Regions from separate parts of the Neisseria sp. 27098_8_112 genome, predicted to be linked through region 2. Evidence: predicted binding sites of a transcription regulator. Region 2 holds the regulator's gene; each other region holds the start of a gene.

Region 1 (3,282 bases), on a different contig from region 2:
CGGATAGTTGCACCCAGCGTTTTATGCCTGCTGCTTTTGCCCATGCGGCGAGCTGTTTGGGCGTGTGGTGGTGCACGGTTTCAAGTATTTTGGCATGCTGGCTCATAATTCCAATGCAGTTGATGAGAACGTCTTGCCCTTCCAATAAACGGCATGCGGCGGTTTCGTCGGGATGAAGAAAATCGAAGGCGCGGCGGTCGGGTGTGCAAACTTGGTAACCTTGTTCTTTGAGGATTTGAACGGTACGGCCGCCAATAAAGCCGCTGCCTCCGAAAATGATGATGTTCATATGTTTTCTTTATATTATTGCTGAGGCCGTCTGAAAACCTTTAAATCGGTTTCATTACCATCAGAAAGTAAATCACGATAGTGGCGCAAAAGGCAGGGTAGCCGAGCAATTCCCAGCGTCTGGCGTAACGCCAGTAGGGCTCCGGAATGGTGTCTGCGTTTTCTTTGTGCGCTTTTTCGGCAATTTTTGCCATACGGATTTGCAGCCAGACAACGGGCAGCCAGCAAATGCCTGAAAAGATGTATAAGGCCAGCGTCATCCATACCCAATTTTGTTCCAGCAAGGTGGCAACAGTGTAGCCGCGTTCATACAGCATCCATAAGCCGGACAAGGGTTGGAAAATGACGGCGGGCGTGGTAAACCACCAATCTGCTTTGATGACCCAATGCGAGACGATCGACTGAGCGGCAACCGAACCGCTGCGGTTTGCCCAAAAGAGGTAAAACGCTGTACCAAAACCGGTGCCGACCATTAAGGTAGCCGAGATGATGTGCAGGGTTTTAACGATTAAATAGGTATTCATTTTTTATCTCCTACGGATTGATACAGGAAAAACAAAGTAGCCATAATCGGCAGATTTTTCACCAAAGGTGCAAATGGATGCGCCCACATTTCGGGTAGCCTGAAGGAAATAATCAGGCTGTATGCCGTGACGGTTATCAATTGCAGCAACCATATTTCGGAACGGGAGCGAAAGCGGCTGAAGCATAAAAAGGCAAAACCAATGTCCAGCAAAGAAGCGGCGATTAATGTAGGCCATTGCAACGGATTGGGAATACCGACCGAATGCAGCAAATCCAATGACATTTCAGGCATGAAAAACAGAGGTTGGGTACCGCTCCAGAACCATAGCAGCCCCATCGAGTAAGGCAGGTAGGCGGGAGTTGTGTGTGTAGTGTTGCCGGACATATTGGTTTCCTAATTTCATTTTGGTTTGTTTATATTTCAGTCTGTTATTTCTAAAATTTCTGTTAAAAGAGAAATTATAGGGTAAAAAATTTTAGATAGGTTTCTAGATTGTTTCTTTAGGAGGGAAATCCATATCCAGTGATTCAAAATCTACCAAAGAACATCAAGCTTCAGATAAATATGCCCATGCAAGGCTGCCATGAGTATGTTTCCGTATCCTAAATAGGATTGGCTATGTTTATTGAGAACAAGTCCATTGCCATCATCGGAAAAATTTTTGTATTCCAGCGCCTATTTTCAAAATTTTTACCATGGTTGAAGTAGAAAGCTTCAGCATTTCATTTGCCCACACGGTTAGCGTACTAATGAAATCATGGGTTTGTTGGATTCGCTGCTTGGCAGTTTCATTTTCCTGACTAAATTCAGGGCTGTCGATCAGGCTTTGCAAAAATTGCCGCGTCGGTTCGATTTCACGCTGCATACGCACTTCTGCAATGGTACGGAACAAAGTCCAGACATCATCCGAAGTTTCAAAATGATCGCGCCTATCGCCCAAGATATGCACGGTATGTACCAATCTCAGGTTTTGCAACTCTTTAATACTGTTGCTGACATTGGAGCGCGCCACGCCGAGCGTTTCGGTAATTTCCTCGGCATTCATCGGCCTGCCCAAGATGTAGAGCAGGGCGTGGATTTGTGCAACGGTACGGTTGACCCCCCATTTGGTACCCATTTCACCCCAATGGAGGATAAATTTTTCAGTGGTCGGATTTAGTTTCATAGTGATGGTATTCTATTTTTATCTTTTATTTCTGTCAATACAGAAATGAAGAAATTTTGGCGTATGAAGTAAAAATGTTCAGACGGCCTTTTAATGCATTTTTCTAAATACATCAATGGTACATCCAACTTTGTCAGCTATTATTTCCTATTAGTAAAAGATATTGTTCGTAAACCGGTATTTTTTGAATAAAAATTTATCCGTACAATCTGCTGGATCAGATAACGAAGAGCAGAACATGAAAAAAAATGCCTGTATTGTTTGTTGGGCATGGTAGCCCGATGAATGCATTAGATACAGAGAACCCGTTCAATCAGAATTTCAGCCTAATTACGCAAAAGTTTGCCAAACCAAAAGCCATTTTGATGATTTCAGCGCATTGGTACAGCAGCCGTTTGCAGGTGACATCAGGTAAACACCCTGAAATGATTTACGATTTCTACGGCTTTCCTGAAGAGCTCAGCCAAATGCAATATCCCGCGCCCGGTTCGCCCGAGTTGGCGGAGCAAGTGAAGTCATTATTACAGCCGGAAAATGTCGAGCTGAACCCAACGCGTGGTTTTGATCATGGGGCATGGGCGGTGTTGAAATTTCTCTATCCCGATGCCGATATTCCCGTGGTACAACTTAGCCTTAACCGTTTGCAATCGGCAGAATGGCATTTCAACTTGGCGAAAAAATTATCTGCCTTGCGAGAACAAGGCGTGCTGATTATCGGCAGCGGCAATATTGTGCATAATCTGAGGGCGTTAAGTTGGGAACATATTGACCAAATCGGTGCAGGGTATGATTGGGCGTTTGCTTTCCGTGAAACGGTCAATCAGGCGATTGCAACACGAGATGATAAAACTTTGGTGCATTATGAGCAGTTAGGTGAAAAAGCCGAGCTTTCTGTGCCAACGCTGGATCATTACTTGCCCTTGCTGTACATCATGGCATTACGCGAACCGGATGATGAAGTTACGTTTTTCAATGATAATTTGATTGCGGGATCGCTCAGTATGACGTCGGTTTTGGTGGGGTAAAAAGGAAAAAAGTTGATTCACTTTGTGAATAATGTGATATTGTTTCAGACGGCATCTTGTGTCCATATAAAAGCTGCGATCTACATTGGCGAGGATAAGATTGAGCTTGTAATCTTTGAATATATCAGACGGTCTTAAAACTCAATTAAATAATGTCTGGATTTAGCACTAAATCATATTCGCCGAATTTTGGAAATAGAATGACCTTATCTTTTGGGGGATATAATTCTGTTTTTTCATATCGCTCATTATTAATAAAATCTTCTTTCAAAATATAG
Region 2 (3,282 bases):
CGGCCCTTCGGTGTAACGGTCAGACCGTGCGGTTTGAGACGAACCAGACCGAGGGTTTCCAGTTGTTTCATGTCTTCCAGCTCGACCGCGAAATAACGGCTAAACGGAATGCCGAACACGCTTTCGTAAATTTGATAATCAAGCGAGAAGCGGCACATCAAATCTTGAATGATGTTACGGCGCAGGATGTCGTCTTGATTAAGCTGGTAGCCGCGCATGATGGGCAGGTGTCCGGCGTCGAGTGCTGCGTAATAGGCATCGATGTCGCGCTCGTTTTGGGAGTAGGTGCTGCCGATTTTGCCGATAGAGGACACGCCGATCGCCACCAAGTCGCAGTCGGCATAGGTCGAGTAGCCTTGGAAGTTGCGTTGCAGGAAGCCTTCTTTGAGGGCGATGGAGAGTTCATCGTCAGGTTTGGCAAAGTGGTCCATACCGATGAAAACGTAGCCGCGCTCGGTCAGGGTTTGAACGCAATATTGCAGCATATCGAGTTTTTCTTCGCTGCCGGGGACGACATTGGTGTCGATACGGCGTTGCGGTTTGAAGATATGCGGCAGGTGGGCGTAGTGGTAAAGGGCAAGGCGGTCGGGATCGAGGGATAAGACCGTATCGATGGTGGTTTTGATGCTTTCGGTGTTTTGGTGCGGCAGGCCGTAAATCAAATCGACGCTGACCGATTTAAACCCGGCTTCACGCGCGGCATCAATCACTTCTTTGGTTTCTTCATAACTTTGAATGCGGTTGACGGCTTCCTGCACTTTAGGGTCAAAGTCTTGAATACCGACACTCATGCGGTTGAAACCGAGTTTGCCCAGTTTGAGGACGGTTTCGCGGCTGACTTTGCGCGGGTCGATTTCGATGGAGTATTCGCCGTTGGGAATCAGCTGGAAGTATTTGCGGATCATGTCGAATACGCGTTCGAGTTGGTCGTCGCTCAGGAATGTGGGCGTGCCGCCGCCGAAGTGGAGTTGTGCAAGCTGGTGTCGTCCGCCCAAATGCGGTGCCAGCAACTCCATTTCTTTTTCCAGATATTGGATATAGGCATCGGCACGGCTTTTGTCTTTGGTAATGATTTTGTTGCAGCCGCAGTAGTAGCAGATGGTATTGCAGAAGGGGATGTGGATGTAGAGCGAAAGGGGTTTGTTGAGCGCGCCCATGTTGCGCAGGTTTAAAGCTTGGATATATTCGGCTTCTTTAAAGCCTTCATGGAAGCGGTCGGCGGTCGGATAGGATGTATAACGTGGACCGCTTGATGGCAAACTGGCAATCAATTCGCGGTCGAATTCCGGTAATTCATTGTTTGTGTTGGTGTTATTTGAGATGGGGATGATTTTCATGGTCGGGGCTTGTAGTATGAAGTAAGGAAATTAGGGAAAATTTTAGTCAAAATTTCGATAGTTTGGTAGAATGCCTCATAATGATATGCCGACTTTGACATGGGTCAATAGTTATTCGGCTTAATCAGGGATTGAGAGAACTAAGCAAATTAAAGGTGCGTTATGGCCACACACAATGCAACACATCAAATGAAAACCTTGTGTTCCACATGTTCTTTACGCGAGCTGTGTTTGCCTGTAGGACTGATGCCTAACGAATTTTCACAATTGGACGCGGTTATTCGTCAAAGCCGCCGTCTGAAAAAAGGTGAATACCTGTTCCGTGCCGGCGAGCCGTTTACCTCTTTGTTTGCCATCCGTGCGGGCTTCTTTAAGACAACAGTCGCCAGCCAAGATGGACGAGATCAGGTAACCGGCTTTTTTATGTCGGGCGAGCTGATCGGTATGGATGGGATTTGTTCCCATATTCACAGCTGTGATGCTGTGGCTTTGGAAGACAGCGAGGTATGCGAGCTTCCGTTTACACATATTGAAGAACTCGGTCAGGATATTCCCAGCCTTCGTTCTCACTTTTTCCGCTTGATGAGTCGTGAAATTGTCCGAGATCAGGGCGTTATGTTGCTTTTGGGCAATATGCGCGCTGAAGAGCGATTGGCAGCATTCTTGCTCAACCTGTCTCAGCGACTCTATTCACGAGGCTTCGCCGCCAATGATTTTATCTTGCGGATGTCGCGTGAGGAAATCGGCAGCTATTTGGGGCTGAAGCTGGAAACAGTCAGCCGCACCTTGTCTAAATTCCATCATGAAGGCTTGATTTCGGTTGAACACAAGCACATCAAAATCTTAGATGCGACAACCTTGAAGAAAATGGTTTCCGGTTGTTCGCACGCTATCTGAATCTTAGGCCGTCTGAAATATTTCAGACGGCCTTTTAACAAGAATTAAAGAATAATTGTTAAGTTACGCAAGTTATAGTCAGATATTAAATTGAAAAATCTTCAACAACCGGCGTGTACAGAATGCGGTCGACTACTTCTCTGGTCAGTTTCGGTGCAAACATCTGGATAAAGTCATACGCGTAACCGCGCAGGTAAGTATCCGAGCGTAAGGCTATCCAAGTGGGCGACGGTTCAAATAAGTGCGCCGCATCAATCAGCTGTAAATCTTGATCAACCGCGGGATCGTACGCCATTTTGGCCATCAAACCAACGCCCAAGCCTAAGCGTACATACGTTTTCAATACATCCGTATCGGCAGCCGATAAGGCAACATCAGGTTGCTCGATATGCGCTTTATTAAATGTACGCGCGATACTGCTGCCGGAATTAAAAGCAAATTCGTAAGTAACCAGCGGAAAAGAAGCCAAATCTTCAAGGCTTAAAGGATTGCGGCAGTCCAAAAGAGGGTGGTCGTGTGGAACAATGACGGCATGATTCCATTCATAGCAGGGCAGCTTGCCCAACTCAGGATGATCGTCAATGCGTTCAGTAATAATTGCCAAATCAGCTTCGCCGCTGCTGACCATTTGCGCAATGGCAGAAGGGCTGCCTTGTTTGATGGTCAAATTGACCTTGGGGTAGTTTTTCACAAATTCCGCAACGATTTTAGGTAATGCATAACGCGCTTGGGTGTGCGTCGTGGCAATGGTCAGCGAGCCGCTGTCGTGATCGGTAAACTCGCTGCCGATATTTTTAATGTTTTGTACATCACGCAAAATCCGTTCTGAAATCTCTAATACGGCTTTGCCCGGTTGCGAAACGGAAACCACACGCTTGCCGCTGCGGATAAAAATTTGGATACCCAATTCTTCTTCAAGCAGGCGGATTTGTTTGGAAATGCCGGGCTGGGATGTAAAAAGCGCATCGGCAGCCTCGGAGACATTCAGATTGTGCCGGTAAACTTCAAGGGCGTAACGTAATTGTTGCAGTTTCATGGTGACAGTATC
Region 3 (3,282 bases), on a different contig from region 2:
TATCGATTACGGTATCGGCTATAACGGTTCGGAAGAGGTTACAGGCCGTCTGAAGCAGGTAGACGGCGTTTGGAAAGTAATCGCTTTGAACGATTGAGTTTTATTTTGAAATTTTGTATCTGAAATAAGGTTAGATGGCTATGGCTAAAAATGTTGTCGTAATCGGTGCCCAATGGGGTGATGAAGGCAAAGGTAAGATTGTTGACTGGCTGGCGGAAGAAACCAGCGGTGTTGTACGTTTCCAAGGTGGCCACAATGCCGGCCATACTTTGGTCGTCGGTGGCAAAAAAACCATTTTGCGCCTGATTCCAAGCGGCATTTTGCATGAGACTTTGGACTGCTTCATCGGATCAGGCGTCGTGGTTTCTCCTGAAGCATTGTTGGGTGAAATCGACGAATTGAACGCTGCCGGTGTGAAAAACGTTGAAGGCCGTCTGAAAATTGCGCCGACCTGCCCATTGATTCTGCCTTACCACATCGCGCTTGACCAAGCTCGCGAAGCTTCCCGCGGTAAAAGCAAAATTGGTACAACCGGGCGCGGCATCGGCCCAGCCTATGAAGATAAAGTTGCCCGTCGCGCGATTCGCGTGGTGGACTTGTTGCACCCTGAAAAACTGGTTGAAAAACTGGAAGCTGTTTTGGCTTATTACAATGTTCAGTTGCAACACCTGCACAATGCCAAGCCGGTAAAAGTTGAAGACGTGATGGCGGTCATTGAAAAAGTTGCACCGCGCATTACGCCGATGATTACCGATGTTTCCCGTGTTTTGAACGAGAAAAACCGCAAGGGCGAAAGCCTGTTGTTTGAAGGCGCACAAGGTACGTTGCTGGACATCGACTACGGTACTTATCCGTTTGTAACTTCTTCCAACTGTTTGGCTGGTGCCGCTTCTGCAGGTGCAGGCGTAGGTCCGCAAATGCTGGATTACGTTTTGGGTATCGTTAAAGCCTATACCACCCGTGTGGGTTCCGGTCCATTCCCGACTGAATTGTTTGATGAAGTGGGCGCAGGTTTGGCTGAGCGCGGCCATGAATTCGGCTCCGTAACCGGTCGTGCGCGTCGTTGCGGTTGGTTTGACGCGGCTGCTCTGAAACGCTCTATTCAAGTTAACGGCATTTCCGGCATGTGCATTACCAAGCTGGATGTGATGGATGGTATTGAAAACATCAATATCTGTGTAGGTTATGAATTGCCTGATGGCAGCAAAACCGACATTCTGCCTTGCGGCTCTGATGCGGTAGAAACCTGCAAACCGATTTACGAAACCATGCCGGGTTGGAGCGAGTCGACTTTCGGCGTGAAAGAGTACGACAAGCTGCCTGAAAACGCTAAAGCTTATCTGAAACGTATCGAAGAAGTGTGTGGTGCGCCTGTGGCCATTGTTTCAACCGGTCCTGACCGTGAAGAAACCATCGTTTTGCATCATCCGTTTGCTTAATTGATTAAGTGAATAAAAGGCCGTCTGAATTTTCAGACGGCCTTTTATATGAAATGCAATAAACATTCAGCCCTGAACGACATCTGTCTTCAGGGCTGAATTTTGTATTTTACGCTGTTTTTAAGTACGAATGTTTGGAAAGTGAGATGTAGTACCAAGTAACAATTATTCTCATTGACGTAAATCAAGAAAAACTAAATCTGTAATTTTATTTCACAAAAACCTCTGTAAATAAATGGGTATTGATGTTATCCTTTCAGAAAATTTACAGTCTATATTTTCAATAAAATTAGGAGCTTGATATGTCAAATGATGTTCAGCAACGTCCTGCCGCTTGGGAAGGTTTTGTCGGTGGTAACTGGGAAACCAACGTAGATGTCCGCGATTTTATTCAAAAAAATTACACGCCATATGAGGGCGATGCTTCATTCTTAGCACCTGCAACTGAAGCCACAACCAAGCTGTGGGCGGAAGTGATGGAAGGCATCAAGGTTGAAAACCGTACACACGAGCCGTATAAAATCGACGCGCAAATCGTCTCTGGCATTACCAGCCATGCTCCAGGCTATATCGACAAAGATTTGGAAACCATCGTCGGCCTGCAAACAGACGAGCCTTTGAAACGCTCTATCATGCCGTTTGGCGGTTTGAAAATGGTGCAAGACGCGTGCAAAGTGTACAACGTTGAATTGAATCCCGAAGTCAGCGAAATTTTCACCAAATACCGCAAAACCCACAACCAAGGCGTATTTGACGTTTATACGCCCGACATCCGCCGCTGCCGTAAATCAGGCGTGATTACCGGTCTGCCGGATGCTTATGGCCGTGGCCGTATTATCGGTGACTACCGCCGTGTGGCATTGTACGGTATCGACTTCTTGATGAAAGACAAACTCAACCAGTTCAACTCACTGCAAGCCGATTTGGAAAACGGTGTGGACTTGGAAGAAGTGATCCGCCGCCGCGAAGAAATCAATGAGCAATATAAAGCATTGAACCAAATGAAAGAAATGGCGGCTTCTTACGGCTACGATATTTCCGGCCCTGCAAAAAATGCACAAGAAGCGATCCAATGGACTTACTTCGCCTACCTCGCTGCCGTTAAATCTCAAAACGGCGCAGCGATGTCCTTCGGCCGTGTATCTTCATTCTTGGATATTTACATCGAACGCGACCTGAAAAACGGTGTGATTACCGAAACCCAAGCTCAAGAATTCATTGACCACTTGGTGATGAAACTGCGTATGGTCCGTTTCCTGCGTACGCCCGAATACGACCAACTCTTCTCCGGCGACCCGATTTGGGCAACCGAATCCATCGGCGGTATGGGCTTGGACGGCCGTACGCTGGTAACCCGCACCAACTTCCGCGTGCTGCATACCCTGTACAACATGGGCCCGTCTCCTGAGCCAAACATCACTGTATTGTGGTCAGAACAACTGCCGCAAGGCTTTAAAGAATTCTGCGCCAAAGTATCCATCGATACTTCCTCCATCCAATACGAAAACGACGATTTGATGCGCCCTGACTTCAATAGCGACGACTACGCCATTGCCTGCTGCGTCAGCCCGATGGTGGTCGGCAAACAAATGCAGTTCTTCGGCGCACGTGCTAACTTGGCTAAAACTCTGCTGTACGCAATCAACGGCGGCGTGGACGAGAAATCTAAAGAGCAAGTTGGTCCGAAAACCGAGCCGATTATGGACGAAGTTTTGGACTACGACACTGTCTTTGAGCGCATGGACAAATTCATGGATTGGTTGGCAACCCAATACGTTACCGCGCTGAACATTATTCACTACATGCACGACAAATACAGCTACGAAGCCGCGTTGATGGCATT

What was found. Region 2 encodes FNR, which switches genes on or off when oxygen is low (the NO sensors DNR and NnrR bind a similar motif). Its sites were predicted from a motif close to TTGATNNNNATCAA; they were not measured.
Region 1: the regulator FNR is predicted to act here: its motif matches at 2,004-2,017, upstream of O3682_RS11360 (GbsR/MarR family transcriptional regulator).
Region 3: the regulator FNR is predicted to act here: its motif matches at 1,614-1,627, upstream of pflB (formate C-acetyltransferase).

Annotation. Positions count from the first base shown of each region.
Region 1 covers NZ_JAPWBB010000027.1:7,866-11,147, forward strand. Annotated here, with positions in the region: gene O3682_RS11345 (NAD-dependent epimerase/dehydratase family protein) at 1-289, opposite strand, end outside; gene O3682_RS11350 (DUF2269 family protein) at 330-812, opposite strand; gene O3682_RS11355 (DoxX-like family protein) at 809-1,198, opposite strand; gene O3682_RS11360 (GbsR/MarR family transcriptional regulator) at 1,461-1,979, opposite strand; gene ygiD (4,5-DOPA-extradiol-dioxygenase) at 2,228-3,004, shown strand; partial or broken gene O3682_RS11370 (hypothetical protein) at 3,150-3,282, opposite strand, start outside.
Region 2 covers NZ_JAPWBB010000002.1:77,742-81,023, reverse strand. Annotated here, with positions in the region: gene hemN (oxygen-independent coproporphyrinogen III oxidase) at 1-1,337, opposite strand, end outside; gene O3682_RS01955 (fumarate/nitrate reduction transcriptional regulator Fnr) at 1,500-2,234, shown strand; gene O3682_RS01950 (CysB family HTH-type transcriptional regulator) at 2,320-3,270, opposite strand.
Region 3 covers NZ_JAPWBB010000001.1:250,924-254,205, forward strand. Annotated here, with positions in the region: gene O3682_RS01165 (ATP phosphoribosyltransferase regulatory subunit) at 1-97, shown strand, start outside; gene O3682_RS01170 (adenylosuccinate synthase) at 141-1,439, shown strand; gene pflB (formate C-acetyltransferase) at 1,742-3,282, shown strand, end outside.